DNA from 3 places in the Agarivorans aestuarii genome. Region 3 is predicted to be linked to each of the others. Evidence: predicted binding sites of a transcription regulator. Region 3 holds the regulator's gene; each other region holds the start of a gene.
What was found. Region 3 encodes LexA, which represses DNA repair genes until DNA is damaged. Its sites were predicted from a motif close to TACTGTATNNNNATACAGTA; they were not measured.

Region 1: a site for LexA is predicted at 3,756-3,775, ahead of K5609_RS11385 (YebG family protein). Genes of this name have one in related genera too.
Region 2: a site for LexA is predicted at 4,270-4,289, ahead of recA (recombinase RecA). Genes of this name have one in related genera too.

The regions. Positions count from the first base shown of each region.
Region 1 covers NZ_AP023033.1:2,425,866-2,436,881, reverse strand. Annotated here, with positions in the region: gene K5609_RS11400 (MlaD family protein) at 1-2,476, opposite strand, end outside; gene K5609_RS11395 (paraquat-inducible protein A) at 2,463-3,071, opposite strand; gene K5609_RS11390 (paraquat-inducible protein A) at 3,055-3,675, opposite strand; gene K5609_RS11385 (YebG family protein) at 3,789-4,052, shown strand; gene K5609_RS11380 (GAF domain-containing protein) at 4,054-4,533, shown strand; gene proQ (RNA chaperone ProQ) at 4,615-5,244, shown strand; gene prc (carboxy terminal-processing peptidase) at 5,271-7,283, shown strand; gene K5609_RS11365 (exoribonuclease II) at 7,351-9,276, opposite strand; gene cobO (cob(I)yrinic acid a,c-diamide adenosyltransferase) at 9,408-10,004, shown strand; gene K5609_RS11355 (L-cysteine desulfidase family protein) at 10,185-11,016, shown strand, end outside.
Region 2 covers NZ_AP023033.1:3,136,505-3,147,520, reverse strand. Annotated here, with positions in the region: gene K5609_RS14615 (peptidoglycan DD-metalloendopeptidase family protein) at 1-526, shown strand, start outside; gene rpoS (RNA polymerase sigma factor RpoS) at 582-1,532, shown strand; gene mutS (DNA mismatch repair protein MutS) at 1,601-4,174, opposite strand; gene recA (recombinase RecA) at 4,335-5,378, shown strand; gene K5609_RS14595 (regulatory protein RecX) at 5,413-5,862, shown strand; gene alaS (alanine--tRNA ligase) at 6,005-8,629, shown strand; gene K5609_RS14585 (aspartate kinase) at 8,668-9,882, shown strand; gene csrA (carbon storage regulator CsrA) at 9,990-10,169, shown strand; tRNA gene K5609_RS14575 (tRNA-Ser) at 10,412-10,504, shown strand; tRNA gene K5609_RS14570 (tRNA-Arg) at 10,516-10,592, shown strand; tRNA gene K5609_RS14565 (tRNA-Arg) at 10,640-10,716, shown strand; tRNA gene K5609_RS14560 (tRNA-Arg) at 10,770-10,846, shown strand; tRNA gene K5609_RS14555 (tRNA-Arg) at 10,895-10,971, shown strand.
Region 3 covers NZ_AP023033.1:393,867-404,882, reverse strand. Annotated here, with positions in the region: gene cyoE (heme o synthase) at 1-444, opposite strand, end outside; gene K5609_RS01905 (COX15/CtaA family protein) at 422-1,438, opposite strand; gene K5609_RS01900 (hypothetical protein) at 1,455-1,958, opposite strand; gene K5609_RS01895 (SURF1 family protein) at 1,955-2,683, opposite strand; gene K5609_RS01890 (DUF2909 family protein) at 2,676-2,879, shown strand; gene K5609_RS01885 (cytochrome c oxidase subunit 3) at 2,876-3,751, opposite strand; gene K5609_RS01880 (cytochrome c oxidase assembly protein) at 3,735-4,313, opposite strand; gene ctaD (cytochrome c oxidase subunit I) at 4,315-5,907, opposite strand; gene coxB (cytochrome c oxidase subunit II) at 5,919-7,025, opposite strand; gene lexA (transcriptional repressor LexA) at 7,317-7,964, opposite strand; gene K5609_RS01860 (DUF1289 domain-containing protein) at 8,777-8,947, shown strand; gene K5609_RS01855 (DUF1254 domain-containing protein) at 9,202-10,197, opposite strand; gene K5609_RS01850 (homocysteine S-methyltransferase family protein) at 10,701-11,016, shown strand, end outside.

The DNA of each region.
Region 1 (11,016 bases), 2.0 Mb from region 3:
CGGTTAATAAGGTTTCCATTGAGTCAAGACGGATATTCGCGCCGCCTAAGCCGAGCTTTACGTCGACACCAGAGGCATTCCAAAATACACTGTTTTCGCGCACTAGGTGGCGATAAGCTGAATCAATATTCAAGCGTGCCATGATTTTAGAACCATCCATGGCCAGTTTGGCATCATCAACGTAACCCACTGGGTATTGTTTATACAGTACTGGGCTGCCAACCTTCAGAGAGCCAAAATGACTACTACTCAACCAAATATGCAAGGCTTCAGAGTCGGTATTAGGAGCCTGTTTATGTAAAGAAAATTGCTGAGAGGGCTTGCCTTTGCCAGGTAGGGCGTTGATAAAGTCACCTTTTACCAAGGTATCTAAGTTTTTAACTTCAGATAAGCTAATTGAAGCCGTTTCTTGCCAATATAAGCTGCCACTACGCGCGAAATTACGATAGTAAGGGAAGTCCAATTCGGCATCGGCTTGCAGCCTTGAAAGGTCATCATTAAAACGTAAACCTGTAACCTTACCAATTTGTTGACCCTGATATTTAATCGGCATGTTTTTGTACAGGCCATGACTATCATTAGTAGACAGTTGTATAGCAAGATGACGCTTCGTCGCATCTTCTTTGGATTTATGAATGGTGCGAACACTTTCTTTTGCTAAGTCGTCAAAGTGATCAAAACTAATGCCGCCCATAACCAAAGACTTAAGTGACTCACTGTTTACCGATAAGCCATCGAAGCTGGCTTTTATCTCAAGACCGGAGGCGTGCCAGAATCGACTATTGTCGGTAACAAGGTGTCGATAGTTGCCATGAATGTTTAGCCTAAGGTCAATACTGCCATCTTTTAGTAATGTGTAGTGTTCAACTACACCTACAGGTACTCGTCTAAACAAAACTGGCGCCCCTTCTGCTAAAGAGCCCAAATACTGGGTGTTTAAACGAAGTTTTAGTGGCTTTTCTATCTTGGATTTAGATAACAAAGCGGCTTGTTTATTTTGATGTAGAGCAAACTGACTTTGTGTACTTTGCTTATTGCTATGACCGGGCATCAAAATGATAGGTGAACTAATAAAACCACTAAGCCCGCTGCTCTCTATACTAATGCCATTAAGGTCAGCCTCTAGGGCTAAAGGGCTTTGATTGTAAAAGCGGCTACCTTGGGTGAGCAGCTTTGTATATTCGGCTTGAATATAGGCTGTTAACTCGAAGCTTCTATCAACTAAGTTTATCTCGGTTAATCTGCCGATGTTTAGTCCGTTGTATACGATGGGACTGTTAGGGCTTAAGCCTTTTACGTTATCGCTGGTAAGGCTTAAGGCTTTACTTCCAAAAGGAGGTTTGGCCGATATGTTGAGAGCAAACTCTGTTTGAAGCTCGCCTTGTTCTGCGATCACTTCTATTTGTTTAGCACCGATTAATGCACCAAGATTTTTAACCCCGCTTAGTCCTATTTCGGGCTTTATGAGGACCAATTGGGTGGTATCGTTAAACAGATCCTCGTATTTAGGTTCGACTAATGCTTTGGCTAAAAAGTGGTCGTGGCTACCGGTATTTTGAATATCATTGATAAATCCTATTACTGCACCACGGTAGATAAGTTTACTGCGGTCAGCGACCAAACCATGCTGTTGCTGCATAGTAATTTGTATTGCTTTGCCTCGCTGAGAATCCTTTAAATTGCTATACAGGGTAAAGCTTTGCCCTTTGTCTGCTTTGGCCGATTGAAGCGGGCTGTCAAAACTTACTCCTCCGGAAATCACGCTAGCTAAACTTTCGCTGGATATTTGCATACCATCAAGAGAAATATCTGCTTCAAAGCCACTAACATTCCAAAATCGTGTATCTAATTTCACTAAGTGGGAAAACTGCGGTTTAATTTGAATGTCGAATTCAACTTGGTGCTGATCATTTAGCTGATAGCGTTGAACTTCACCCACCTTTATTTTCTTAAAGTAAACTGGCGAACCAATATTTAGAGAGCCTAAGTCACTTGAGGTAAGGCGAATATTAAGGCCGTTACCTCTAATGATGTTAGGTGGTTCATTAAGTGCTATAAATTTGTCAGCCGATTTACCCTTACCTGGGTTTAATTCGATGTAGTTACCAGATACAAGTGCGTCTAAGCCGCTAATTTCGGTAATAGAGGCTTTGGGTGTAACGAGCCAAAATTGACTATCTTCTTTTAACAGTTGCTCTGCTTCTCGTTTTACTTCAGCGACAACAATCACACCATCTAATTTGGGTGTCAGTTCAACAGTTTTAACAACACCAATATCTAAGCCTTGGTAAAACAGCTGGGTTTGCCCAGCGGTAATGCCTTTGGCACTATCAAATACAATGTCTATTTTCACGCCGGCTTCTGACCAAGCTTTAAACAATAGCCACGCCCCGAGTAGCACAGCTAATATGGGCAACAGCCAAATAGGGGAGATTACCTTCTCTTTTTTAAGTTCCGGTTTACTAGCGTTGTTCAAGTTGTTTATCCCAAATTAGTCTTGTATCGAAAGATTTTGCTGCAAAAAGCGTTAATAAAACAACTGCCCCAAAGGCAGTGGCGCCAGGGCCTGCTTCTACACCCACCAAATTGTTGCGCTCAAATACTGCAATCATGATCGAAAGCACAAACAGGTCGAGCATTGACCACTTACCAATAATGTCAATTATTCTATATATAACAATTCGTTGTCGATTGTTAAGGTTCAAATTAAATTGCAGGCTTAACAATATCACCACCAAACCTACTAGCTTCATTACGGGAACTACGATACTGGCGACAAATACCACGATGGCAATTCCTACCATGTCGTCTTTGATTAGGCTAATCACCCCAGACATGATGGTTTCATATTGAGGAGCACCGCGGGTACTTAATACCGTAATTGGCATAAGGTTGGCAGGAAAAAGGCCAACTGTAGCGGCAATGATAAAAGCCCAGCACTTTTGCACGCTTTGCGGTGTTCTTGAATGCACCCGCATATGGCAGCGCGTACAGTGGCTTTGCTCTTTGGGCATAGACAACTTGCAATGCTTGCATTGCTTTAAGCCTAACTGTTTAGCGGATGTGTACATAACGCTCCCAATATTCAGCGGGTTCAATCCGTTGAATCAAGCGAGTAGAAAGCAGCAAAGTAATACAGATACACCACAGCCCATAGCCTAAATCAATATCAGCGTACTCAACTAGTTTAACCAAGGCGACTAAAAAGCTAACGATGTAGACTTCAATCATACTCCAGTGAATCAGGTCATCTTGAAAGTGCAAAGCTGTCGCGAGAAAGGGCGCTTTCCACCCCTTGCTTAAAGATAAAGAGGTATAGCAAATCAAACTAAACAGCAGGATAGGCGCGATAAAACTGGCTAACACCACACTAAAGCCTACAAGGTAATAGCCGTGTTCTAATAATAAAACTGTACCGCGCAAGATATTAGCGGAGCTTGGCAGCCCTAGAAAAGTAAAGCTTAACAGTGGATAGGTGTTCGCTAGAGTCACCATTATCAGGCAGGTTAAGGCTAAGGCAAACTGACTAGAGAAACGTGCTCTACGACCACGCGCCAGAGTGTGTTTGCAGCGTGGGCAAATTAATACATTTCCGGCTCTACAATGAGCCTGAGTGTCGACCAGCAAATCACAACTTGGGCAGATGGATAGCTTTGATAACTCACAAGATTTCATAAAGTACATATTAGCTAAGTCAAACCAACTATGCTGTAAAAATTTGTCACTAGTAGTTTAAAACTGAATGGTGCATACTAACCTGTATATAAAAACAGTAAATGGAGGCAGCGGTGGCTGTAATTATCAAATATGTCGTCGAACGTAACGGTGTAGAGAAAATGACTTTTAGTTCAAAAAAAGAAGCCGACAATTACGACAAAATGTTAGACGTAGCTGATCAGCTTACATTAATGATTAAACATGCAGAACCTAAGATGAACGAGCAACAAGCTGAAAACCTAGGTTTCTATCTCTCGTCACAACGCAATGCATTACAGCAAGTGCTTAAAGGCCAAGAGTTTGATGCAACGATGATCCAAGAAGAGGAACAATAGAGTGACAGATGTATCTTCTCGTTATCTAACATTAGGTAAACAACTAGATGCTTTGTTAGACAAAGAATTACCGTATATTTCTAATCTAGCCAACTTTTCCGCGTTGTTGTGGCTTGAGCTGGAAGAGATTAACTGGGTGGGCTGCTATTTAGCCAACCAAACTAAAACTCAGTTATTTCTTGGCCCGTTTCAAGGAAAACCGGCTTGTACAACCATCCTAGTAGGTAAAGGTGTGTGTGGTTTAGCCTATGAGCAGCAACAAACTTTACGGGTTGAAAATGTACACGAGTTCCCCGGGCATATTGCTTGTGACAGTGCTAGCGAATCAGAGATTGTGGTTCCCTTGTACCTTAAAAATGAGCTGTTTGGTGTGATTGATATTGATAGTCCACGTCTTAATCGTTTTGATTCAAGCGATCAGATTGGCATCGAGTATTTGGTAAAGGTCTTGGAAAATAAACTAAGTGATGTGCATTTTTAATGGCTTTTCAATATACGCTCACTATAATAGCCGAAATCAGCCCTGTCGCTGTACCAGTAAAGATGTATAAGAAAGGTCATCATGGAACAAACTAACAAACTGAAAAATAGCAAAGAAGTCATTCAATATTTGGCTACAGAATTCCCAAACTGTTTTTCTACAGAAGGTGAAGCCAAACCACTTAAAATTGGTATTTTTCAGGACTTAGCTGAACGTCTAAAAGAAGACGAAAAAGTAAGTAATACTGTATTACGTTCTGCTCTGCGTCAATATACCTCAAGCTGGCGTTACCTGCATGGCGTAAAAGTTGGCTCTAAACGCGTTGACTTAGACGGTGTTGAAGGTGCAGAAATTGAACAAGAGCATGTAGAACATGCACAAAAGACCTTAAAGGAAAGCAAAGATAAAGCCTTTGCTAACAAAAAGGCTCAAGCCGAAAAAGCTGACAAAAACAAAGCTGCTGCGCGTAAACCGAAAGCTGATTTTAAACGTACTAGTAAACCTAAAACTAGTGATAGCAAACCAGCAGTAGACAAGAAGCCGATTGAAAAAATCGACAGTAAAGATTTGGTTGCAGGGAAGGAAGTTCGTGTATTGGTTGGAAAAACACCAATGCCGGGTCAGATCTCAGAAGTAACAAAAGATGGCATTGCTGTTACACTTAAAAGCGGTATGTTAGTTAAAGTTAAAGCAGAACATATCGTTGCATAATTGATTTAGTAGTGAGATAGGTGCCTATGAAATATTTGAGCCGTCTGTGGCTATTTTTTTTAACGCTTAGTTACTCAACTCTGTTGTTGGCTCAAACGCCTACATTAGGACAAGATGCGCTACCCACTTTAAGCCAGCAAAGCCAACATGCTACCGCTGCAAAACGTATTAGCGCATTATATACCCGCTCTCATTACCGCAGTGTTCCCTTTGACGATGAACTATCTAGTGAAATCTTCGATAAATTCATTCAACAGCTAGACTACAACCGTAGTTTGTTCCTGGAAGAAGATTTCCTAAGGTTTGAACGTTATCGTTACAGTTTGGATCAAGACATTCCAGCCGGACGATTAGAACCACTTTATTCAATGTTCGACCTGTCGCTTAAACGTCGCTATCAGCAATTAGTTTACTCTTTGCAAGTACTCGACGAGCCAATGGACTTTACTAAAGACGAAGAGTTTCAATTCAACCGTAGTGAAGCCGATTGGCCAAAAACTCAGGCTGAGATTAAAGAGCTTTGGCGCTTAAAAGTTAAATATGATGCGCTTAGTTTAAAACTAGCGGGTCGTGAACACGACAAAATAGTAGAAGTTTTAGCCAAGCGATATAACAGTGCGATTAAACGTTTAGTGCAAACTGGCAGTGAAGATGTTTTCCAAACTGCAATGAATGCCTATTCGCGCGCTATTGAACCGCATACTAGTTACCTTTCGCCTCGCACAGCAGAACGTTTCAAAATGGAAATGAACCTTTCCTTAGAAGGAATTGGTGCTGTGCTTCAAGGTGAAGACGAATACACGGTAATTCGTAGCTTGGTCCCAGGTGGACCGGCTGCTTTAAGTAATCAATTAGGTCCAGAAGATAAAATTGTCGGTGTTGCTCAAGGCGAAGATGAAATTGTAGATATCATTGGCTGGCGTTTAGATGATGTTGTTGACCTGATTAAAGGGCCTAAAGGCACTACAGTAAGATTAGAGATACTAGCGTCTGGCGGAAAAGTGGATGGTAAGACCAAGATCGTAGATATTATTCGCGATAAGGTTCGCTTAGAAGACCGTGCAGCTAAAAGTGAAGTATTAGAAATTGGAGGCAAGAAAGTAGGGGTGCTTAATGTTCCTAGTTTCTATGTGAATTTAAGTGAAGATGCCAGCAAAGAACTTCGTAAACTAGATGAAGAAAACATTAGTTCTCTGATCGTAGATTTACGCGGCAATGGCGGCGGCGCACTTACTGAAGCAACTGCATTAACGGGGTTATTTATTCCACAAGGTCCAGTTGTTCAAGTTCGTGATCAGCTAGGGCGAATAACAGTAAATAACGATACCAGTAACTCGGTAACTTATAGTGGCCCAATGGTTATCTTAATTGATCGCTATAGCGCCTCTGCGTCAGAGATCTTCGCGGCTGCCTTACAAGACTATGGCAGAGCGATTGTTATAGGTGAACAGAGTTACGGTAAAGGTACCGTGCAACAGCACCGAGGTTTAGGTCGAATTTACGATTTATACGAAAACGAGCTAGGCCATGTGCAGTACACCATCGCAAAGTTTTACCGTATTAACGGTGGTAGTACCCAGCACCGCGGTGTGATTCCAGACATCTCTTATCCTTCAGCCTTATTACCTGAAGAAACTGGAGAGAGTGTCGAAGACAACGCTTTACCTTGGGATAAGATTAAAGCCGCTAACTACAAGTTACTTGGCGATGTTAGCCCTTATATCGAAGCCCTTGATAAAAAGCACCAAGCTCGAATCGCAAATGATCCAGAGTTCCAATATATCATTAGTGATATTGCCGATTACCGCAAAGACAAAGATATGAAGTCCGTAAGTCTTAACGAGAAAGCTAGGATCTCACAGCGCGATGAAAAAGAGCAAAAGCAGCTTGCTCGCTTGAATGAACGCTTAACTCGCTTAGGTGAAGAACCGGTTAAAGACATAGAAGACGCACCTAAAGATATCGATTTAGACGATGCCTTCTTAACTGAGGCTGCAGAAATAGCCATAGATTACCTAGAGCTTCGTAATCCTAGCTAAGCTAGCCTTGCTATAGATAAGAAAAAGCCAGCTAAACGCTGGCTTTTTTATTCTGATTGCAGATTGCTTAGCAAGGTGCAGCAACTATTGATTGCTGTAATTTTTTCACTTCGATTATCTTAACCGAGATAGTATCGCCTACACTGTAGCGTTTATCTGTGGTCGCCAAGCTACCTAACTCACTATCGATGGTGAGCTCTTCATCTTTGCCTGCAAGTTTCGTTTTAGGCACAAAAGCAGACGCGCCGCTGTCTAGCAAACGTATGTTTAAACCGCCACGGTTTACATTGCTTATCTCTGCACTTAAACAAGTATTTGGATCTTGTTCTGCAAAGTATTCGCAATACAGATAATTGGCCATTTCTCGTTCGGCAAACTTTTGCTTTTTGCGATTGTCACTAAGGTGTTCAGACAATTCCTCGGATAATGGGGATTCGGGTGTCTCCCCATTTATTACCGACTTAATAAGACGGTGATTTAATAAATCACTGTATTTGCGAATGGGCGAGGTCCAAGTAGCGTACTTGGCTTCACCTAAGCCAAAGTGCGGTAGACACTTGTCACTGTAAATTCCAAAGTTGAAGTGGCGTTTTACAAGTTGGTCTAAACATTTGTTGCCGGTAGCGGCGATGTCTCTTCTTAGTTGGCAAAAGTAATCGAGATCGCTGAGTTTATCTCGCTCAACTTGCAATTCAAATTTAGCCAGCAGCTCTACAAGGCCATCAAGTTTTTCTTCTTTAAAACCGGAGTGGCAAGCAAATACACCAAAGCTAAGTTTCTCGTCCAGGAAGCTACCACCACAAATATTGGCTGCTACCATGGCTTCTTCAATCATCCGGTTTGCGCTGCGACGAGTTTGACGCAGAATGTCGATCACTTGACCTTTATTATCTAATACAAACTCGTAATCAGCTTGGTCGCCAAATACTGAGGTATTTTCAGCTCGCCAGTGATTACGCTGTTCACTAAACAAATGAAGTTCTTGCAAAGCCTTAGAGAGTTCTTCATCAGCGTTGAGTTCTTCAGACGCTTGTTCAATAAAGTCAGAAACCTGATTGTAGCTAAGTCGATGTTTTGATTGGACTGTTGCTATGAAAAACTCAGCATTCTCTTGTAGCTCGCCATTAAACCCTACCTTCATTTCACAAACTAAAGCAGGGCGAATTTGGTTTGCTACTAGCGAACAGTGTTCATTTGCGAGTTTGCTAGGCATCATCGGTACAGTGCGAGCGGGCAAGTACAAGGTAAATGCACGTTGTTTTGCCGCTTTTTCTAGTTCACTGCCACTATTTATGTAAGCGCTAGGGTCGGCGATAGCAACTTTTAGTTTCCAATGATCAGCTTTTCGAGAAATAAAAACGGCATCATCCATATCTTTGGTGTTTTCACCATCAATGGTGAAGAAAAGCTCATCACTTAGATCGCGGCGAGCAACTTGCTGATCGATAATAGCTAAGTCTTCAGTAAGCTCGGGTTGGTCCCAAGCTAGCTGATGTTTTTTAGTGGTAGCTTTCCAACGAGCGAAGTTATCGTCGCTCTCAGCAATAAACTCGATGATTTCAGCCTGAAAGTGCTGCTCGTTAAGCGCATGCTTAACCAAGCGAGCCAATACCCAATCACCTTGTTTAATGGTGAAGCCACTATCTTTAATGACTTTGGCACTCAAAAGCTGGTTAATTAGCGGGTGATCAACCTGCAGCTTAGTGCGTTTATCAACAAATTTAATCCGAGCCACAAAAGTATCTAAGGCTGGTTCTACCAAGGCTTCTGGTTCAGCGGCTTCTTTGCCGTTGTTTTCGCGAATAGCAGCGCTAATGCGGTCACCATGGATAAGCTTCTTCATCATTGGAGGAGCAATGAAGTAGCTTTTTTTGTTGTCAGTTTGAAGGAAACCGAAGTTTTTATCGGTAGCTTTAACTACCCCTTCAACGGTAGGAATAGTCTCTCTAATTTGCTGCTTCAGCTGAGCCAATAGAGGGTTATCTTTAAGCATAAAGGCTTCCATTTTTTATAGTGAAAGCACTATACCCAAAGGTTTATCGCTATTCTAGCGAAACAGTACTGGTTTATTGGGTTTAGCTCGAGCTAAACTTGCAAACAAATATCTAACAATGAAGAGCAGGGATGAGTAAAGATCAAGAAAAGCATCAACAACGTCAGGAAAAGTTGAAAGCTAGTGTTGATGCAAAAGTAGAAGATGCGCAATTAGAGAAAGGGTTGCTGTTGGTGATTACTGGCAACGGAAAAGGTAAATCTACTGCCGGTTTTGGCAATGTCGCTCGCGCTACCGGACATGGTTATAAAGCAACCGTAGCTCAATTTATTAAGGGTGGCTGGGAGTGTGGTGAGCGCAATTTGTTGCAAAGTAATGGGGTAGAGTTTGCCACTATGGCTACCGGTTTCACTTGGGAAACACAAAACCGAGAACTTGATTCCCAAGCAGCACAAGAAGTATGGCAACGTTGTAAACAGTGGTTAGCCGATCCTTCAATTTACCTGGTGCTGTTAGATGAAATTACTTACATGCTGAGTTATGACTATCTTGATGTAGAAGAAGTGGTAGCAGCCATACAACAGCGCCCAGCTGAGCAGAGTGTGGTAGTCACTGGTCGTGCTTGTCACCGTAAGGTTTTAGACATTGCAGACACTATATCTGAGGTGAAAAATGTTAAGCACGCATTTGAGTCAGGAATTAAGGCTCGTCAAGGCATAGATTGGTAAACCCGAAAGGTGGCTTTAGAGCCACTTTATTCCTCCACATCCATTTTTAGGAATTATTTTCTACTAACCCCCAAATGTTAGAAAATGTATTCCATTTACAACCAGTCTAAAAAAAATACGCCAAATTTTTCCAATCGCTTATTTGTACACTAAATCTATCGCAAACAGCAGAGATAGACCATGGAACAGTGGCAACAATATATAGATTTAGTTCAGTCAGAAGTTGTACCAGCGTTAGGTTGCACCGAACCGGTGACCGTTGCCTTAGCGAGCGCAAAAGCTGCTGAACTATTGGGCGGTTTACCTGATTCAATTCAAGTAAAAGTTACCCCTAATCTGTATAAAAATGGCATGGGGGTATTTGTTCCCGGTACCGGTAAAGCCGGTTTGCCTATTGCAGCAGCTGTTGGCGCAAGTGCTGGCGATGCAAGCAAAGGTTTAGAAGTACTTGCGACAATCTCTGATGATGCTTTAAACATTGCGAAGCAGATGCTTAGTCAACGTAAGGTTAGTGTATCAATGGTGAGTAATGAAGACGTTCTGCACACCGTGGTTAATGCTAGCCGTAATCAAGATAAAGTTGAAGTATGTATCGCGAAATCTCACACTCGCTTTGAATACATTGTTAAGAATGGAGAAGTGGTAGAGCAAGCCGATGCTGTGCAATGTGCTCCAGCGTCTGAAACTAATCACCTAGAATTATCGATAGACGGAATTGTAGACTTTGTTGAGCAGGTCCCGATTAGTCAAATCGAGTTTATCAAAAGAGCTGCTAGTTTAAACAGAGCCCTAGCAGAGACGGGTTTAAGTGGAGATTATGGCTTAGCACTTGGGGCAAGCTTACAAGCACAGGTTAAACAAGGGCTGCTGTCCGATGATCTTATCAACCGTTCGATGCGATTAGGTGCTGCAGCATCAGACGCTCGAATGGGTGGGGCGCAGCAAGCTGCAATGAGTAACTCAGGCAGCGGTAACCAAGGAATAGCCGCGACCATGCCAGTGGTAGCTTATG
Region 2 (11,016 bases), 1.9 Mb from region 3:
TGTTAAGTCCGGTAATGCCAAAACTAATAAGCATAAAACTGTGAAGTCGCAAGTTAAAGATGTTAATAAATCGTCAAAAGAACTTGAACCGACGTCAACAAAGGCATACGCTAAAAACTCGCCGAAAGTTACTGCGAAAGCTAAAACTGGCCCTGTTAAAGGCTGGATTTGGCCAACAAAAGGCAATGTTATCAAGGGGTTCTCTAACAAAGAGAACGGTAATAAAGGCCTAGATATTCGTGGTAAACAAGGCCAGAAAATAGTAGCTTCAGCACCGGGTCGAGTGGTGTATGCGGGCAGCGCATTAAGAGGTTACGGAAAACTAATAATAATAAAACACAACGACGATTATTTAAGTGCTTACGCACACAACAGTCGTTTACGTGTAAAAGAAAAACAGCAAGTAGTAGTAGGGCAACATATCGCCGATATGGGCGATACAGGAACAACCGATACGCGATTACATTTTGAGATCCGTTTCAAAGGAAAGTCAGTAGATCCAGCTAAGTATCTACCGGCACTCTAGCCTAGATTGCACATAACAATAATCGCAATCAGGTCTTGTTCAGGGAGGTTATGCTATGACCCAAGTAAAAACTGCTGTAAAACTTAAAAGCGTTTCAACAGAAGGTTCTAAGAATCAATCTGTTAGCAAAAAATCAGACAAAGATGACATCATGCAAGCCGATGTGTCCAAGAGTTTAGATGCTACTCAGCTCTATCTTGGTGAAATTGGTTTCTCTCCACTACTCACCGCAGAAGAAGAAGTTCTATACGCTCGGCGTGCCTTAAGAGGTGATGAAGCTGCGCGTAAACGAATGATTGAAAGTAACCTTCGCTTAGTAGTGAAAATCGCTCGCCGCTATAATAATCGAGGTTTAGCACTGTTAGATTTAATCGAGGAAGGGAACCTCGGGTTGATTCGTGCTGTGGAAAAGTTTGACCCAGAACGCGGTTTCCGCTTCTCAACCTATGCGACTTGGTGGATTCGTCAAACCATTGAACGTGCGATTATGAATCAAACACGAACTATTCGTTTACCTATTCATGTGGTTAAAGAACTCAACGTGTATTTACGTACCGCTCGTGAACTAGCGCATCGTTTAGACCATGAACCTACCGCTGAAGAAATTGCCGAAACCTTAGACCGCCCAGTTGAAGACGTAACCAAAATGCTGCGTTTAAACGAGCGTATCAGCTCAGTTGATACCCCTATCGGCGGTGATAACGATAAGGCTTTGCTTGATATCATTTCTGACGAAAACGATCACGGTCCAGAGCATAAAACCCAAGATGATGATATGAAAAATAGCATTGTTGGTTGGTTAGGCGAACTCAACAGTAAACAGCGCGAAGTGTTAGCACGCCGTTTTGGATTGTTAGGTTACGAAGCCTCTACCTTGGAAGATGTTGGTAGAGAAATTGGTTTAACGCGGGAACGAGTAAGACAAATTCAAGTCGAAGCACTGCGTCGTTTACGGGATATTCTTTCTCTACAAAACTTATCGATAGACTCGCTATTTAAAGTGTAGAAAAACAATCCTCAAAATAGTAAAAAAGGAAGCTTAGGCTTCCTTTTTTTGTTATTTAAATTAAAGGCTTATTGGCTTTGTTGTTTAAGTTTGAACAGAAAATCTAAAGCCGCTTTAGGCGATAATTCATTAGGATCTAGCTTATTGAGCTGTATTAAAACCGGATGAGGGTCAGGCTCGCCTAAGTCCATATTTAATTGACCAGCTAAGTCTCCATTTATCGCATTAGAACCAGTAGACTCAGTGGCTTCAAGTTGTTTGAGCTTTCGTTTAGCTTGGTTGATGACTGTTTTTGGAATGCCGGCAAGAGCGGCCACTTGCAAACCATAGCTTTTACTAGCTGCTCCATCTTGAACTTGATGCATAAATGCGATGGTGTCCTGATGTTCAACCGCGTCTAAATGTACATTGGCTACCCCTTCCAATAGCTCTGGAAGTTGGGTTAACTCAAAGTAATGGGTGGCAAATAGCGTTTGTGATTTAAGTTTTGCAAGGGCTTGCGCTACTGCCCAGGCCAGCGACATGCCATCATAAGTGCTTGTTCCTCTGCCGATTTCATCCATTAGCACTAGGCTATTGGCAGTGGCGTTATGCAAAATATTTGCTGTTTCAGTCATCTCAACCATAAAGGTTGAACGACCACTTGCCAGGTCATCTGACGCGCCAATACGCGTGAAGATCTTATCAATCGGACCTAGTTCCGCGCCATCAGCTGGAACAAAACTGCCCATATAAGCCATTAAGCATATAAGCGCGGTTTGGCGCATGTAGGTTGACTTCCCCCCCATGTTAGGGCCAGTTACAATCAACAACTGTCGTTGTTTGTTAAGCTGAACTGGGTTGGCGATAAAAGGTGTGTCATGTACCTGTTCGACTACTGGGTGACGGCCACCTTGGATATTAATACCCGAGCTTTTACTAAAGCTTGGGCGAGAGTAGTTTAAGCTTTCGGCTCTTTCCGCCAGACAAGCGAGAACATCTAGCTGAGCAACGGCTTGGGCGCTTTGTTGCATTTTGCTTAGCGCAGGCATTAACAGGTCGAGAAGTTGTTCGTATAGCTGTTTCTCTAGAGCGAGCGCTTTACCCTGGCTAGAAAGCACTTTTTCTTCGTGTTCTTTCAGCTCGGCAATGATGTAGCGTTCCATATTCTTTAAAGTTTGGCGGCGAATATAATGATCAGGAACTTGCTCTGCTTGTGCTCGGCTAACTTCAATATAAAAACCGTGTACTTTGTTATAGCCAATTTTGAGGTTAGCGATACCGGTTTGTTCTCGTTCGCGTTGCTCAATATCTCTTAAAAACTGAGTTGCGCCTTCACTTAAGTTTCGCCACTCATCGAGTTCTTGATTGTAGCCTGGAGCAATTACCCCTCCATCGCGAATAAGTACTGGAGGATTATCGATTATGGCACTTTGCAGCAAACCCAGTGTATCTGGAAATTCTCCAATGGTCTTAGCTAAGGGTGCCAAGGCCTGACTATTGTGCAAGTAACTTTGTAGCTCTGGGAGTTGCTCAAAGGCATTGCGTAAGCGAGCTAAATCGCGGGGACGAGCTGAGCGCAGTGCTAAACGCGCCAAAATACGCTCAATGTCACCAATGGATTTAAGAATGCTTTGTAGCTGTGGGTAGAGGTCTGAACTTAGCATCTCAGCAATGCAATCTTGGCGAGCGACAACTTCTTGCTGATTACTTAGCGGTTGATGAATCCAGCGATTGAGTAAGCGGCTGCCCATGGCTGTTGCGCTACGATCTAGTATAGTGCTAAGTGTATTGTCGTAAGTGCCAGATAAGTTTCGAGTAAGTTCTAAGTTCTTGCGACTAGCAGCATCTAACTGAATAAACTGACTTTGGCTTTCAATAATAATGGCATTGATATGTGGCAATGCGGTGCGTTGTGTATCCTGTACATATTGCAATAAGCAACCCGCTGCCGATAAGGCGAGTGGATATTCACTTACGCCAAAACCATCTAGATGACGAGTACCAAACTGCTGGTTTAGCACTTTTTCTGCTGTGGCTAAATCAAATTCCCACTCACCTCGTCGGCGTAAACCCTTATAGTTTTGCAGGCTTGAGTAGTATTCAAAATCGTCGGGGTAGAGCAGTTCGGCAGGGTTTAATCTTTGCAATTCTGCTTGTAGCTGATCTTCACCATTAAACTGATTGATAACGAAGCGACCACTGGCAATATCCAGATAAGCGAGACCAATTTGCTGCTGTTGGTTCACAACGCTAACCAATAGGTTGTCGTGCTTTTCTTCTAGTAGTGCTTCATCACTAACCGTGCCTGGGGTAATAATCCTAACAACTTTACGCTCAACTGGACCTTTGCTGGTAGCAGGGTCGCCTATCTGTTCACAAATAGCCACCGACTCACCCAGCTGCACTAATCGTGATAGGTAGTTTTCAGCAGCATGATAAGGAATGCCCGCCATGGGAATAGGTGTGCCAGCGGATTGCCCACGTTTGGTGAGTGAAATATCCATTAACTCTGAAGCGCGTTTAGCGTCATCGTAAAACAATTCATAGAAATCGCCCATTCGATAAAACAGTAAAATATCGGGGTGTTGCGCCTTTAGGTTGAGGTATTGGCGCATCATCGGCGTATGTTTTTCTAGGTTTGTTTCAGTCATCGGCGTAATCGAATAATTGCTATTTAGTTAAACGAAGCTGCAAGGATAAAAGCTGCCAGCAAATTAGGCAAAACTCTTTTAGGAATTTTATGGAATAAACTTGATACTGTATGAACATCCAGTATACTACTGGTCAACAAGATAGTTAAAAGCACCTAACGAGGGCGATATGGATCAGAACAAACAAAAGGCATTAGCTGCGGCCCTAGGCCAAATTGAGAAGCAATTTGGTAAAGGCTCAATCATGAAGCTTGGTGATAACCGTACCATGGATATCGAAACCATTTCTACTGGTTCTTTATCAATTGATATTGCCTTGGGTGCTGGCGGCTTACCAATGGGTCGAGTGATTGAAATCTATGGTCCTGAAAGTTCTGGTAAAACCACTCTTACTCTTGAAGCGATTGCACAAGCGCAGAAAGTGGGCAAGGTATGTGCCTTTGTGGATGCAGAGCATGCCCTAGACCCTATTTACGCTAAAAAACTGGGTGTAGATGTAGATAACTTATTAGTGTCTCAGCCTGACACTGGTGAGCAAGCTCTAGAAATTACTGATATGTTAGCGCGCTCTGGCGCTGTAGATATGATCGTAATTGACTCGGTAGCAGCATTAACACCAAAAGCAGAAATCGAAGGTGACATGGGCGATAGCCATGTTGGTTTGCAGGCACGTTTAATGTCGCAAGCTTTACGCAAGCTAACGGGTACCCTAAAACAAACTAACTGCATGTGTATCTTTATTAACCAAATCCGCATGAAGATTGGTGTAATGTTTGGTAACCCAGAAACTACCTCCGGTGGTAATGCGCTTAAGTTTTATGCATCTGTACGCCTTGATATTCGCCGCATCGGTGCGGTAAAAGCGGGCGATGAAGTAGTTGGTAACGAAACTCGCGTTAAAGTGGTTAAAAATAAAATTGCTGCGCCATTTAAGCAAGCTGAATTCCAGATTATGTATGGTGAAGGCTTTAACCGCTACGGTGAGCTAGTTGATTTAGGTGTTAAAGAAAAACTCGTAGATAAAGCCGGTGCTTGGTTCTCTTATAAAGGCAGTAAAATCGGCCAAGGTAAAGCCAACGCTTCTACCTACTTAAAAGAGCATCCGGAAGTTGCTCAAGAAATTGAGATGACTATTCGTAATAACCTTCTAAACAAGGTTGAGCTCGAAGAGCAAGAACCTGCCGCTGAAGCTCCAGCAGATCAAGAAGCATAAGCGAGATAAAGGAGCCTAAGGGCTCCTTTTTGTTATGACTAACCGCAGCGCCCTACATACCACCATCGATTTGCTATCAAGACGCTCTTATAGCCAACAGCAGCTAGCGCAAAAGCTACGGCAAAAAGGCTATCAAGATGAAGAGGTTAGCGATGCCCTCGAATATGCTCAGCAAAACGCTTGGTTAGATGACAAAAGTTACGCAGCATCGCTAACCCGCGCTCGGGTTAGCAAAGGTTACGGCAAAAACTACATCAAACAGTACTTGCAAACTAAGGGGATTAGTGGCGATTTAGCCAGTGAGGTACTGGAACAGGATGACTGGGATTGGTACCAAGCCATCGAGCTTTGTTTTAACAAAAAATTTAAACAAGGTTTACCCGGCGACCGAATGCAAAAGCAAAAATGTACTGCCTATTTGTTTCGACGTGGCTTTGATTTCGAACTAATCAATATCTTGTATAGCGAACTACAACAGCAATAAGCCTCGAACACTTTGCCTGCAAAGGTCTGCGTGATATATTGTCGCGATTAATAACGGTTTCACCTTTTTTAGCGCTTATCGACGGGAAACTTTAGGTTTCACCGCTATGTCGAGTTGCTACAAACCCCCAGGAAAGAGTTTCATGAAGATGACTTCAGCTGAAGTAAGAAATGCATTTTTAAGCTTCTTTAACAGCAAAAATCACCAAGTAGTTGCCAGTAGTTCATTAGTCCCTCACGACGATCCTACCTTACTATTTACCAATGCGGGTATGAATCAGTTCAAAGACGTATTTCTTGGCATTGATAAGCGTAATTACAGCCGAGCCACTACATCGCAACGCTGTGTACGAGCTGGCGGTAAGCACAACGATCTAGAAAACGTAGGCTACACGGCACGCCACCACACTTTCTTTGAAATGCTAGGTAACTTCAGCTTTGGTGATTACTTCAAAGAAGAAGCCATTGGCTATGCGTGGGAGTTCTTAACTGAAGTTGTTAAGTTACCTAAAGAAAAGCTATTAGTTACCGTTTACCAAACCGATGATGAAGCGTTTGATTTGTGGGCTAATAAAATTGGTGTACCTAAAGAGCGCATCATTCGTATTGGCGACAAGTCTCCTGAGAAGAAGTTCGAGTCTGATAACTTCTGGCAAATGGGTGACACCGGTCCTTGTGGCCCCTGTACCGAAATCTTTTATGACCATGGCGAGCATATCTGGGGCGGTCCTCCAGGCAGCCCTGAAGAAGATGGTGACCGTTTCATTGAAATTTGGAATGTAGTATTCATGCAGTTCAACCGTCAAGCCGACGGAACCATGGATCCTTTACCAAATCCTTCAGTTGATACCGGTATGGGCTTAGAGCGTATTGCAGCAATATTACAAGGCGTGCACTCTAACTACGAAATCGATATTTTCCAAAACTTGATTGCTGCAGCCGCAAAAATCATTAGCACCAATGATTTGGAAAACAAATCGTTGCGGGTAATTGCAGACCACATTCGTTCATGCGGTTTCTTAATCGCAGATGGCGTAATGCCGGCCAATGAAGGCCGCGGTTACGTTTTGCGACGCATTATTCGCCGTGCAGTACGCCATGGTAATAAGCTGGGTGCTACTGATGCATTCTTTTATAAGTTATTGCCGGCGCTAATCGCAGAAATGGGTGAAGCCTACCCAGAGCTGCAAACTCAATTACCGGTTATTGAGCGTGTGCTTAAGCTAGAAGAAGAGCAGTTTGCCAAAACCCTTGATCGTGGTTTGTTAATTTTGGACGAAGCACTTAGCGAGTTAGATGGTTCGGTTATTCCTGGTGACTTAGTATTTAAGCTTTATGACACTTATGGCTTTCCTGCAGACTTAACCGCTGATATCGCCCGTGAGCGAGAGTTAAGTGTAGATGAGGCCGAGTTTGAAGCGGCCATGCAAGCACAACGTGAGCGAGCGAAGCAAGCCAGTAACTTTGGAACGGATTATAACGACAATCTAATTATTGACAGCGCGACTGAGTTCCTTGGTTACCAACACTTAGAAGCAGACGTTAAGATTGTTGAAATGTATAAAGATGGCGAGCCTCAATCGTCTCTTACCGGCGGTGACCAAGCTATTATCGTGTTAGATAAAACACCGTTTTACGCCGAGTCAGGTGGTCAAGCTGGCGATGCTGGCGAGTTGATGTATGAAGGCGGAAGCTTTGTTGTGCAAGACACCCTAAAAGTGGGTAAAGCTTTTGTACATAAAGGTTATGTGCAAGGTGGTGATTTAAATGTTCAGCAGTTAGTTCAAGCTAAGGTTGATTCACGCCGTCGCTGGAATACTGCGCTAAATCACTCGGTAACGCACCTATTGCACGCTGCATTGCGTCAAACTTTAGGTGAGCACGTTACTCAAAAAGGTTCTTTGGTAGAAGCGGCGCGTTTACGTTTCGATTTTTCACACTTTGAAGGTGTGTCTATGCGCTCGTTACGCCAAGTTGAACACCTAGTAAACCAACAAATTCGTCGCAACCTGCCTGTTGAGACCAAGGTAATGAACCTTGATGAAGCTAAGCAGGCTGGTGCGATGGCCTTATTTGGTGAGAAATATGACGACGACGTGCGTGTTGTAAGTATGGGTGATTTCTCAACTGAGCTATGTGGGGGGACTCACGTAAACCACACTGGTGACATCGGTTTCTTTAAAATCACCAGCGAAGCAGGTATTGCTGCTGGGGTTCGTCGTATTGAAGCGGTAACCGGTCAATTTGCTATCGACTTGATTCACCGCCTAGCCGAAGAAACAGAAAAAGCGGCTAACTTGGTTAAAGGTGACCAATTCAATATTGGCGATAAAGTGATTCAGTTAGTTGATCGCAACAAAATGCTCGAGAAAGAAGTGACTCAGCTAAAAGCTAAGTTAGCTAGTGCTGCCAGTAATGATGCTGCAGATCAAATACAAACCATTAATGGTGTGAAAGTATTGATTGCCTTAATTGATGGTGCTGAGGGTAAAGCCCTTCGCAGTAGCGTTGATGAACTCAAGGTTAAGCTTGAAAGCGGCGTAATTTTGCTTGGTACAGTAAACGATGGCAAAGTTAGCCTGGTTGCAGGTGTTACTAAAGATCTTACTGGTCGCGTTAAAGCCGGTGAGATGGTGAACATCGCTGCTCAATGTGTTGGTGGTAAAGGCGGTGGCCGACCCGATATGGCTCAAGCGGGCGGGTCTAATCCAGATGGTTTGCCAAAAGCTCTAGCCGATGTGAAAGAGTGGCTTATTGAAAAGCTTTAAATAGTTATGCATTAAGTGTTAGAGAAAAAGGAAAGCAAGTGGCACTAATTGTTCAAAAATATGGCGGCACTTCGGTGGGTACCTTAGAGCGTATCCAAGCCGTAGCCGATCGCGTTATTCGCTGTAAAGAAGCGGGCGACGATATCGTGGTTGTTCTTTCAGCGATGTCTGGTGAAACCAATCGCTTGTTAGGTCTAGCCAATGAGATAGACGAAAACGCCAGTGAGCGTGAAAAAGACGTATTGGTATCTACTGGTGAGCAAGTGACTATTGCTTTGCTGAGTATTGCTTTACAGAAGAAAGGCTGTGATGCGATTTCTATGACTGGCGATCAGATCCGTATGCATACCGATAAGGCTCACGGTAAAGCACGTATCACCGATATTGACGATCATAATATTCAAGCTCACTTAAAAGAGAATAAAGTAGTGGTGATTGCTGGATTCCAAGGTAGGAGCCCAGACAACTACATTACTACTTTAGGCCGTGGTGGTTCAGACACTACGGCAGTGGCTATTGCAGCGGCGCTTAAAGCTGATGAGTGTCAGATATATACCGATGTTGATGGTGTATACACTACTGACCCACGAGTAGAGCCTAAAGCCCGCCGTTTAGAGAGCATTACTTTTGAAGAAATGCTAGAAATGGCCAGTTTAGGCGCAAAAGTTTTACAGATCCGCGCTGTAGAGTTTGCCGGCAAATATAATGTGCCGTTGCGTGTTCTATCAAGTTTTACTGAAGGTAATGGAACCTTAATTAGTTATGAGGGAAATAAAATGGAGTCACCCGTAATATCAGGCATCGCATTTAATCGTGATGAAGCAAGCTTAACGATTTTGGGTGTACCAGATAAACCTTCCGTTGCCGCATCAATATTGGCGCCTATTGGCGATGCTAACATCGACGTAGATATGATTATTCAAAACTCGATGGGTGATAACACCGCAGACTTTACTTTTACGGTTCACCGTAATGATTATAAGCGTGCCAAAGAGCTGTTAGAAGAAACCTCTAGCAAACTGGGGGCGCGCGAAGTTCAAGGTAAAGACTCCTTGGCAAAAATTTCTATTGTTGGGGTGGGGATGATGAATCACCCTGGCGTTGCTAAAACCATGTTTGAAACCTTAGGAAACGAGGGCATTAATATGCAACTTATCTCGACTTCTGAAATCAAAGTGTCGGTAGTAGTAGACGAAAAGTATTTAGAGTTGGCTGTACGTGCTTTGCATAGTGCATATAACCTAGAGCAATAATAATGACTCTTTGGCTTAAACAAGCTAGTCTATACGCTTAATAGCAGAAAAATAACAGCTTAGATAAGTCGCTAAAGAACAAGAATATGAATTTAAGGAGATAATGAATGCTAATTTTGACGCGCCGTGTAGGCGAAACGTTGATGATTGGGGATGAAGTAACCGTAACTGTATTGGGTGTTAAAGGTAACCAAGTACGTATCGGTGTAAATGCACCAAAAGAAGTATCTGTGCACCGTGAAGAGATCTACATGCGCATTCAAGCAGAGAAAAGTGCAGGCGCCTAAGCAAGCCTTACATTGCCAAGATTTATCTTTAGGAAGCCTCTGGCTTCCTTTTGTTTTTTAGGGTTTTGCGGCTTATGAGCTGCGGCTACAAATCCACCGCTTAATCACCAGAACGTTTGCTTTGTAGTCAGTTGCTAAACAAATACATAGCCAACTGTTCGAAAGCTGAACGAACAAAAGAAAAGTGACAAAAAAGGTTTGACTATATTTTTGGAAGCAGTAATATCTGCATCCGAAATCGCGGTGAGGTGGCCGAGTGGCCGAAGGCGCTCCCCTGCTAAGGGAGTATAGGGTTTGTAGCCCTATCGAGGGTTCGAATCCCTCCCTCACCGCCATCGATTTCAACGCGCGTGTAGCTCAGCTGGATAGAGTACCTGGCTACGAACCAGGCGGTCGGAGGTTCGAATCCTTCCACGCGCGCCATATTTTAAAAGAAAGATTAGTAGTTTTAATTACAAAGTGTTTTCTGCGCGCGTGTAGCTCAGCTGGATAGAGTACCTGGCTACGAACCAGGCGGTCGGAGGTTCGAATCCTTCCACGCGCGCCATTATTTAAAAAGCTCATAGTTATGTGAGCTTTTTTTATTGAAGTGTTATCTGTGCGCGTGTAGCTCAGCTGGATAGAGTACCTGGCTACGAACCAGGCGGTCGGAGGTTCGAATCCTTCCACGCGCGCCATATTTTAAAAGAATGACTTGTCGTTCTTGTTTACAAAGTGTTTTCTGCGCGCGTGTAGCTCAGCTGGATAGAGTACCTGGCTACGAACCAGGCGGTCGGAGGTTCGAATCCTTCCACGCGCGCCATTCTTCTTAAGTTTGCCCTTGGGCGAGCTTGCTGAAGGAAATCGA
Region 3 (11,016 bases):
CGTTGCTCGTTTAAGCCAAAGGGTATAAATCACCGCATACCCCACCAAGCTAGCTGCAGTTAGCCAAGCAGTCAGTGGATTAACCCACCAATACAACATGGAAAAACCTACCACTGATAACAGTGAGGCCCATAGCAAGGCCTGCCAATTGGCTATAGCACCAGTAGGCAAAGGGCGTTTATGAGTGCGTGCCATTGCTGCATCTGCTTCGCTATCAATGTAGTGATTAAAGGCGGCAGCGCCCGCGGCCATTAAACCTATGCCTAAGTTACCTACTAGCAGAGCTTGCCAAGGCGGCAAACCAGAAGTTGCCAAGCAGGCACCCACTACCGCAGTGAGCACAATTAATGCCACTACCTTTGGCTTAGTAAGCTTATACAAGGCTCGCCAATTAATCCCTTTAGTCAATGAACTTGGCGGATTAAGCGTGTTCAACTTCGCCATAATGCGTCTCCTTTTGCTCAAGGTATGTTGCTACAGCTCCACCTTGATAGTGAGCCAAGATTAAACTGATTAAACTTAACAGCAGCATGACAGCAACTAAATTGTGCGCCACCGCGATGGCCAGCGGTACTTGCCAAAGCACATTGGCAACCCCCAAGCCCACTTGGGTAAACAATACAAAGATTAACCTAGAAGCACGCCCCCGCTCCATATCACTATGTCGACGCTGGATGTAACTCAAGGCTAAAACGAATAGGTAAATGGCTGTGACCCCTGCCCAAATCCGGTGTGTTACATGAATGGTTTTACGTTGCTCGTGGCTTAGCACCCCAAACTCGTAATCATTGCCACTAGTTGCAGGCAAGGGATCAAACGCTTCTAACTGATAAGAACCCAGCCACTCTTCATGACAAAGCGGTAAACCCTGACAAGAAATTGCCGAATAGTTGGCCGACGTCCAACCGCCCAGCGCGATTTGCACCACCAGTACCAATAAACCCAGCCACAACCACCGTCCACTCCGCTGCGGTTTACCAAAAGGTCGCTTAGCAATCATCAACCAAGTGAACAGTAAAGCCAGCATCGAAAAGCCACCTAACAGGTGACCCATGACCACAATCGGCATTAAACCCAACGTTACAGTTAGCATGCCTAATATGGCTTGAAAGCCAATCAATAGCACCGACGCCAATGCCAATAAGCGATGTTGCTTTTGCCAAAATGCTAGAGCAGCTAAAGCTACTACCAATAAACCCAAGGTGCCGGCAAAATAGCGATGAATCATTTCGTTCCATGCTTTGTGGGTTTCGAGTGGCCGCTCAGGATAAGCGTTTGCCGCGTGTTGAATGTGTTCCTCGCTTTGAGGAACCACTAGCTGACCATAACAACCGGGCCAATCAGGGCAACCCAAACCCGCATCGGTTAAACGGGTGAAAGCGCCTAAGCCAATCACCACCACGGCAAGTAAAATAGCTGCAATTAATCCCTTTTGCATATGCTGTCCTTAAGCCCTATTGAAACCGCGAGTTTTTGATTAATCGTTTCAAATCGGTAATTAGTCCTTTAACTTGCTCATCACCTTGAGCGGGCTGGTAACTCAAAATCACCCAACCGGTTGGGTCTACAACCAACCACTGCTGGTCGTAGTCGGCTAATTGTTGATTCGCCTGCCCTAGCGTCATTTGCTCAAGGCCATCGTTAATCTGTTCCAATTGCTCACCAGAAGTAAGGGCGACCTTTTGGGTTTGCTGTTTGGCTATGCCTAAGGCTAACCAAGCATTATTGAGTTTATTCAGTTGTTGCAAACAGGCTTGTGAGCAATCGCCATCAATCACTTGTGCAATCGACCACTTACCAATCGGGTAGTTTTCTATCTGCATTGGCGGCTCAAACCACTCTCCATGACTTAGTGCACCGGGTTCATACCAGCCCATTTTAAGTACCACCCAAGCTAAAATAAGTGGCACTAAAAATACCGAAGCAAGTAACAACATGGTTTTTTGGTGACTTCTCATAAACCTTCCTTGTTTCTGTTTTGCTTACAAAAATAAATAGTTAAGCCAGCCGCAACCAGGGCCATTAATAGCCATTGCAAAGCGTAGCCTTGATGCTTTTGCGGCGATATAGAAACCAATTGCGTCGAGCTATGTTCAAGCTGGCTATCTAAAACAAAGGGCAGTAAATCAATACCCCAATAATCGGCCAAGGCGGCGATATTTATTTGTTGAACTCGCAAGCCCTGCGGTAATTCTTCCAACCAATGCTTTTGCATAAGCACCACAGGTAAGCTGATTTCTCTTAAACGATAACGCTGAGCTAATGCATCGGCATTAAGCACATCAGGCAAAATACTTCGGTCTAAACCTGCAGGCTGCCAAGCTAAGCGCACCAATACATTACCTTGCGGAGTGCTTGCCAGTGTATAAGCGTCGTAGCCGACCACACCGTCGTTCACTTTATTGTCTAGCCATAGATACTTATCCATAGCGGTAATACTGCTTACCGTCACCAGCTGAAATGGCTGCACACCAGAGCGAAGCGCTTGCTCTAAACTGCTTTCTTGCAAAGATTGCTGCTGGTATTGATCTAATAACTGCTGTTTTTGTTCACTGCGTTGCCATTGCCACAAGGAAAGCTTGACCATTAGCCCTATCAGCGCAACCATAAGCACAACAAACAGTATCAAGCGGTAAGACACTGTTTTTTTATCAGCCTGTTGAGAGAGCTTAGTTATGGTCATAAAACTGCTAATTACCGCGTTAATCCTGTTTGTGGTGGTGAACATGTTGTTTGCTTTACGGGTAATGCTAAAGGGCGGAGAAAAACCAATGACCCATTACTTGGGTAAACGCTTAGTTTTTAGCGTGTTGGTTATCCTATTGGTTTTACTCGCCATGGCCTTGGGCATTATTCAGCCCAACCCACGCCCTTACTAAAGCACATAGACAAAAATAAACAGACACAACCACACCACATCTACAAAGTGCCAATACCAACTCGATGCCATAAATGCAAAGTGACTCTTACCGGTAAAGTGGCCTTTTAGTACCCGCAAAAACATCACCGTAAGCATGATGGCGCCCAAAGTAACGTGTAAACCGTGAAAACCGGTGAGTAAGAAAAAGGTATTGCCATAAATGCCTGAATCAAGGCGCAAGCCTAATTCCTGATATGCATGAATATATTCTTCAATTTGGAAAAATAAGAAAGCAAAACCTAGCACCAAGGTAATGGCTAACCACATTTTAAGTGGCCCACGTTTATCTTTCTCTAAACTCACATGAGCAAAGTGCAAAGTCACTGACGAAATCACCAGTATTACAGTATTCAACAGTGGCAAGCCGAACCAGCCCATCGCTTGGGTTGTTGTACCGCCGGGCGTTTCAACTAGCGGCCACATGGCAGTAAACTCTGGCCATAACACCGCGCCAGTCATTTCATTATTACCAGCACCGCCCAACCAAGGCACAGCAATCATTCTGGCGTAGAATAACGCTCCGAAGAATGCACCAAAGAACATTACTTCAGAGAAAATAAACCAACTCATGCCTTGGCGAAAAGAGCGGTCCATTTGGGCACTATATAAGCCATCCATACTCTCCTGGATAACATTGCCAAACCAACCAAACATCATGGTAACAATTACCACAAAGCCACAAGACAATATCCATAGGCCGTAACTTTGTTCACTGCCCATTTGTTGAACAGAAAACCCAGCGCCCATTGCAATTAGGAATAAACCCACCGCGCCAACAATTGGCCATATACTTTGTGCGGGAACGTAATATTTCTCATAAGGCTGCGTCATTGCCCACCTCTCCATCGGCACTTACTTGTGCAGTTTCAGATTCAATCGGCTCGCCCTCTACAGCAAATAAGGTGTAAGCCAAGGTTAAGGTATTTATATCTTTAGGTAACTCAGGATCTACATAGAAGAACAATGGCATGTCTTGTTGCTGACCCGGAGCTAGGGTTTGCTGCTCAAAACAAAAGCAGCTGACTTTTTTTAGATGATTGGCCGCCAAACCAGGACTAACCGAAGGAACCGCCTGCACAGTGCCACGTTTGGGAGTAAGGTTACTGGCACTAAAATCAACCTGTAGAGTCTCACCTGGATGGACTTTTACTTGGTTAACCTTAGGGCCAAACTTCCAATTAAGCCCTTGCGGTACATAGCTAATAAACTCCACGGTTACGGTGCGCTGTTGGTCAGTAACAAGGCTTAATTCACTGGCTTCTGTAGCTGTTTTGCCGTTAATGCCGGTAACCTGACAAAACACGTCATAGAGCGGCACCAAGGCGTAACCAAAGCCGAACATAGCCACTACTACAAGCAGCAGCTTTGTGACTAAACGGCCATGGCCAAGCATATTATTTAATCTCCGGCGGTGTAGAGAAACTGTGGTAAGGCGCTGGCGATGGCAATGCATCCCATTCTAAGCCCTCTGCGCCTTCCCAAGGTTTAGCCGGAGCAGGTTCACCGCTTCGAATACACTTGATAACCATGTACAAGAAGATGAATTGAGACAAACCAAAGGCAAAGCCACCAATACTCACAATGGCGTTAACATCGGCAAACTGCAGGGCATAGTCTGGAATACGCCGTGGCATACCACCTAAGCCTAAAAAGTGCATAGGGAAGAACAGCACATTCACCGAGATAAGCGAACACCAAAAGTGCAACCTACCCAAACCTTCGTCGTACATGTTGCCAGTCCACTTGGGTAGCCAATAATAAGCAGCAGCCATAATCGAGAATACCGCGCCAGTTACCAATACATAATGGAAGTGCGCCACCACAAAATAAGTGTCGTGATATTGGAAGTCCACCGGCGTAATCGCCAGCATTAATCCCGAGAACCCACCTATGGTGAACAGCACAATAAAGGCCAGTGCGAATAACATCGGCGTTTCAAAGGTCATTGAACCGCGCCACATGGTGGCTACCCAGTTAAATACCTTCACCCCAGTAGGCACCGAGATCAGCATGGTACAAAACATGAAGAACAACTCAGCCGCAACAGGCATACCAGTAGTAAACATATGGTGCGCCCACACAATGAAGCTTAAACCAGCAATAGATGCAGTGGCGTAAACCATCGAGGCATAACCAAATAACCTTTTACGAGAGAAGGCTGGAACAATCGCCGAGATAATGCCGAATGACGGCAAAATCATAATGTAAACTTCGGGGTGGCCAAAGAACCAGAATATGTGCTGAAACAGTACAGGGTCTCCCCCGCCGGCGGCATCAAAAAACGACGTGCCAAAATACTTGTCTGTAAGCACCATGGTCACTGCACCCGCTAATACCGGCATCACAGCAATCAACAAAAATGCGGTAATAAACCAAGTCCACACAAATAGCGGTAACTTCATGTAAGTCATGCCGGGTGCACGTAAGTTCATAATGGTTACAATCACATTGATCGCCCCCATAATCGAACTGATGCCCATAATATGCACCGAGAATACAAACAAGGCAGTACTATCAGGGCTGTAGTTAGTAGAAAGCGGTGCGTAGAAAGTCCAACCAAAGTTGGGGCCACCGCCTTCCATAAATAACGAAGCTAACAGCATGGTGAAAGCAAAAGGTAGAATCCAGAAGCTCCAGTTATTCATCCGAGGTAAGGCCATATCTGGCGCGCCAATCATCATTGGAATCAGCCAGTTAGCCAATCCAGTAAAGGCTGGCATTACTGCACCAAACACCATAATAAGGCCATGCATGGTGGTCATTTGGTTAAAAAAGTTAGGTTCAACCAGCTGTAAGCCAGGTTGAAACAGTTCTGCGCGAATAACCATAGCCATTGCGCCACCGGTAATAAACATGGCAAAACTGAACCACAAATACATAGAGCCAATGTCTTTGTGGTTAGTGGTTAATACCCAACGCATAAGGCCGCGAGGGGCGCCGTGATGGTGCTCGTCATGGTCAGCATGAACGTCACTAATCGTGCTCATTATTTCTCTCCCTACTGCGCTGCGTTTTGCACGGCCACAACATCCTTGGCCTGCACTAAATCACCGGTATCATTACCCCAAGCATTGCGCTCGTAAGTAATTACAGCAGCCAGTTCTTTTAAACCTAGCTGTTTACCAAAGGCTTGCATTGCAGTGCCTGGTACCCCGTGTACAACCACTTCGATGTGTTTAGTTACATCCCCCACCGCAATTGGGCTGTCTTTAAGACCAGGGAATACACCCGGTAAACCTTCACCATTAACTTGGTGACAAGCCGCACAGCTTTTGTCGTAGACTTTTTTGCCCAGCGACATCAGCTCATCTTGTTCCATGGTCATAGCCACCAGCTCCAACTCTTGGGCTTTCTTAGCTAGATAAGCCGCTTCTTCTTCGGCTAACCAGGTATCGTAGTCGGCCTGAGTTTTAGCAATAACCACAATCGGCATAAAACCGTGGTCTTTACCACATAACTCAGCACACTGGCCGCGGTATATGCCGGGTTTATCAATGATGGTCCAAGCCTCATTAATAAAGCCTGGGTTGGCGTCTTTCTTAACTGCAAAATCAGGTACCCACCAGGAGTGGATAACATCTTCTGAAGTCATCAAGAACCGCACTTTTTTATCGATGGGCAATACCAGCGGACGGTCTACCTCAAGCAAGTAGTTTTTGCGTTTTTCCAGCTTGCCGTTAACTTCATCCATATCAGATGCCAGCACACTGTAGAATTCCAGTTCACGGTCAAAGTATTTGTAATGCCACTTCCACTGGGACCCTGTTACTTGAATGGTGATATCGGCATCGGAAGGATCTTCCATGGCCAACAGGGTTTTAGTGGCAGGAATCGCCATCCCTATCAAAATAATGAAAGGAACGATGGTCCAAATAATTTCTACTTTGGTACTTTCATGAAATTGAGCCGGCTTGGCCCCTTTAGACTTGCGATGATGAAAAATAGCCCAGAACATGGCGCCAAACACCAGCACCCCAATAGCACAACAAATATAAAAAATTGTCATGTGCAGGCCATAAACCTGCTCACTAATGGCGGTAACACCCGGACGTAAGTTGAATGACATTTCTTGCGCAAATACTTGCGACGAAAAGAATGTCAGCATTATTAGCTGAATCCATCGGCCCACAGCGCTCTCCTTTGCTAGTAGCCAACGACAACAACTCTCCAAACTAGGAAAGTAGCTGCAGAAAAAGGGAAATCCCCCACCCCAAAAGTAGTAGACAGCAACAGCTAAATACAAGCTACTGCTTATAAATTAACCCCTAAGTTAAAGAAATGTAAATATATTGTTGAGATTTTTATGGATAAACACGAAAGATGTGATGCTAACGACAAAAGCCCAAATCAGGCTGATTTGGGCTTAAAAAAGGCGGAACTTATTGCTATGTAAGGCTTACATCCAATCGGCAGTGCGAATAATGCCTACCGCTAAACCTTCAATTTCGATGCTTTGATATTCTAAATCAACTTCAATAGTAGAGAGTTCTTCATTCTCTGGATGCAGGTAAACCATTTTACCGTCGCGCTCAAAACGCTTAACCGTAACATCGTCTTCTAAACGCGCCACCACCACTTGGCCGTTGTGAACATCATTGGTTTTATGCACAGCCAGTAAATCACCATCCATTATGCCAATATCCTTCATGCTCATACCTTGCACCCGCAGCAAATAATCTGCATGCGGGTTAAACAGATTAGCATCTACCGCATAGTGCGACTCTACATGCTCTTGCGCCAAAATAGGCTCACCGGCAGCCACTTGGCCAATTAAAGGTAAACCCGGCTCTGCTTCCTCGGCCGCAGACTCATTGGCACTGGCGGGCAAGTACGCTTCACTTAAACGGATACCACGCGAAGCCCCCGGGATCATCTCAATAGCGCCCTTTTTAGCTAAAGCACGTAAGTGCTCTTCAGCCGCATTAGCTGAGCGAAAGCCCAACTCCTTGGCAATTTCTGCGCGAGTTGGCGGCATTCCGGTATCGGAAATATGGCGGCGAATAAGTTCAAAGACTTCGGTTTGACGAGGTGTTAAGGGCTTCATAATTTACCTGTAGGTTTATACAGCGCACTGTTAGTATATACAGCATAGATAATGAAGCAAGGCTTTATCTAAATCAGTGACTTATTTGTAGGATTCAGTTTCATTGGAATTCTTTCCGCTACTTTGAAACTACACCCGATATTTCGTGACACCAGTCACAAATAGATAGAATTCAGGATAAAAGAAAGATACGAAGAGTAAAGCTAACTCGCTATTGGACAAAACCGTTTCACACACTCTATAGCCAAGACCATGCTTTTCAATCCCATCATCTTCGCCGAGTAGCGCAAATGAACAAGGGAGCAGAGTTGAAGTCTGTTTGAGCGTAGCGAGTTACTTCAACTCCCTTGCGAATGCGCAACGGAGGATCTAAGAAGATGCAGGGCGAGTTTTCTTTTTGCTTCGTTTTTCTTTGCTCGTCAAAGAAAAATGACGTCGCCGCAGGCGAAAGCCTTTACTCTATAGTTAACACATAATGGGGCAAAACCTTGTTAGCCTATCGACTGGTATAACAAATCTCTGGACAAAAACTGAGTTAGAAAGGTTTTTTATAGCGCTACTTTTAACCGTAAAACATGACGCGAAAACATACGAAAAATTGAAATTTTCCGCTCGAACACGAACCAACTTTAAGCTGCTGAAATTAAAAGTGAAAACCCAAAAACATTCGCACCAGCTTTAAAATTTATTTCACTATTAAGTGAATTTCTAACACTAAATTTCGGTACTAAGCGGAATTTTTAGCGTTTTTGAGTTTGCTTAAACGGAAAACTAAACATGAACCCGCGTAATAACTACAACCGATTTTATAAATAATTTCACTCTTAAGCGGTCCTTACATATTTGATGTTTGTAATTTCTCCGGCCCCAAAGGTTGGTGCTTAGGTTGTGGACGGCCTCGCAAAGAGTGTCAAACGTGGAAGACCATGAAACCCTATGATGCCAATAAACTTCAGAAAAGCCTTGAAAAAAGAATGGTGTAAATTAAGGCTGAGGTTAAAGATAACGACTGAATAAAGCCACTTACATCTAATATAATGGCGATGTCATATCTCTCCATTTTTTTGTACTCCTTCAGACTAAATCGGGTACTTCAATTTGCAAATAAGCGAGTTAAAAACTAGCTTAAGGTAGTTAGACTTGGGAAAAGTTTATCGGAGGATCCGCTTGGAAGCTCGTTGCAAACTAAAAGGCCTGCGTGTGCAGACCCATATTATAAGTAACTAAATCAGATTACTTATTTGCTGGGCATGATGCCTTTACTGGGGTCGATGTTATCATCGGCGAGTTGGCTGCTTGGTGCATAGTGACGAACCAATACATTCCACTCTTGCCCTTCTTTAAGCCCGGTTAACGGAATGTTGTTTGCGCCGTATTTGTCTTCATCACAACCAAAATACACGCTGTAACTACCATCTGCATTTGGCTTAGCTACACCGCTGTTGGTGCTTGCGTCGTCATTAAACATAAAGCCATCATCGTTATAAACGGTGAATGACCAAAACCCTTTATTCTTAGGATCTTCAAAGGTCACCGAGTGACATTCGGTTGATTCAAAGTTAGCCGAGTACTGATATACATTGTCTTTAAAGGTGGCGCCGCCCCAGCCGTAAGCAGCCCCTTGAATTCGCTTTTCTGCAATAGTGTAATCATTAGTGCCAAACATTTTTTCTGAATCGCCAACGCCTTGTGCTGCTATCTCTTCTAGTATGCCTTTTTTCACCGGCTCTAATTTGGCTGCTAAAGTCGCTAAATCGTAGCCCGCAAAGATTGGGTAATCATCGCTAGAGGCAGCATCAATTACTAGCTTATCTTGCAACTTGTTAAGCTCTGCAATCTCTTGTTGATCGTGAATATTCGGTAAATACGCTCGCACCATAGCAAACATAAACTTGGTTGAATTTGGTACTTCTAGGGTTTCGTTGCCTTGGGTATATACCATATCGAAGGTTTGATGATTTTCATCAGTAAACTGCACCATAACAAAACGCTCACCGAAGTCAGGAAGGGTAATACTGGCTCCCTTCTCGGTATCTACAACCGCTGTTGAGTAGATCGTGTCACGGTTCATTCGAACAATAGGTTGATCTTCGGTTAACGGTGGTACACGAAAATGCCGCCAAGAATTTACACCATCCGTTGCTTTAGCTTCGGTTACTGCAAAATATTTAGATGTTTCAGCCACAATATAATTATCGCGAGTTACCTCTATTTGAGCCTTAGCAATGCTCAAATACTCAAAGTGGCTAAGGCAAGGGGGGCAACTATAAATTTGTTCATCATGTATGTTCTCTCAATGTTTGATAATAACTACAACTAAAACGTTTATTGCTTAAATTAGGCGTGTCGAACACTTTTTAAAATGCGCGTATGAAGCAAATGGTATTGCTCCTCTCGGTCCAAAATGATCATTTTGCGACTGGTCACTAAGATACGGTTTATATTTGCCGCTTTCATGCCAAGACTTAAGTGCTTGCTAGCCTTAAGAGTAGTTCATAAGCAGTGGGATGAATAAAGCCTATGCTGCTGCGTTTTTACAATCCACTTTAGCGCTAAAATGCCCTCCAGATGTTACTAGCCTTAAACGACTTCATAGAGCTTTGAACTTTTTCATTGAGCATGCTTAAAGGTAGAGCTAGCTTAATCAACATGAACAAATTTCATTATTTTGATATCGAATTTGAATTAGACTCACCATGATAGTTCGAACAGCTCACAGTGGTGGTATAAGAAGTTATGGGTAAACATGTAGTAGTGCTAGATGGTGGCATGGGCCGAGAGCTTAAAAGAATGGGCGCACCTTTTTCACAACCTTTATGGAGTGCTCAAGCACTGATTGAATCCCCTGCTTTAGTGCGCCAAGCCCATCAAAACTTTATTGATGCCGGCGCCGAGATAATTACCGTAAACAGCTACGCTTGTGTGCCTTTTCATCTAGGCCAAGAGCTATTTCAGCGCCAGGGTGCAATGCTTGCGCAACAAGCGGCTGAGATTGCAAACTCTGTAGCGAGAGATGCCCTTAGCAATACCCACCGCACCATTATTGTTGCCG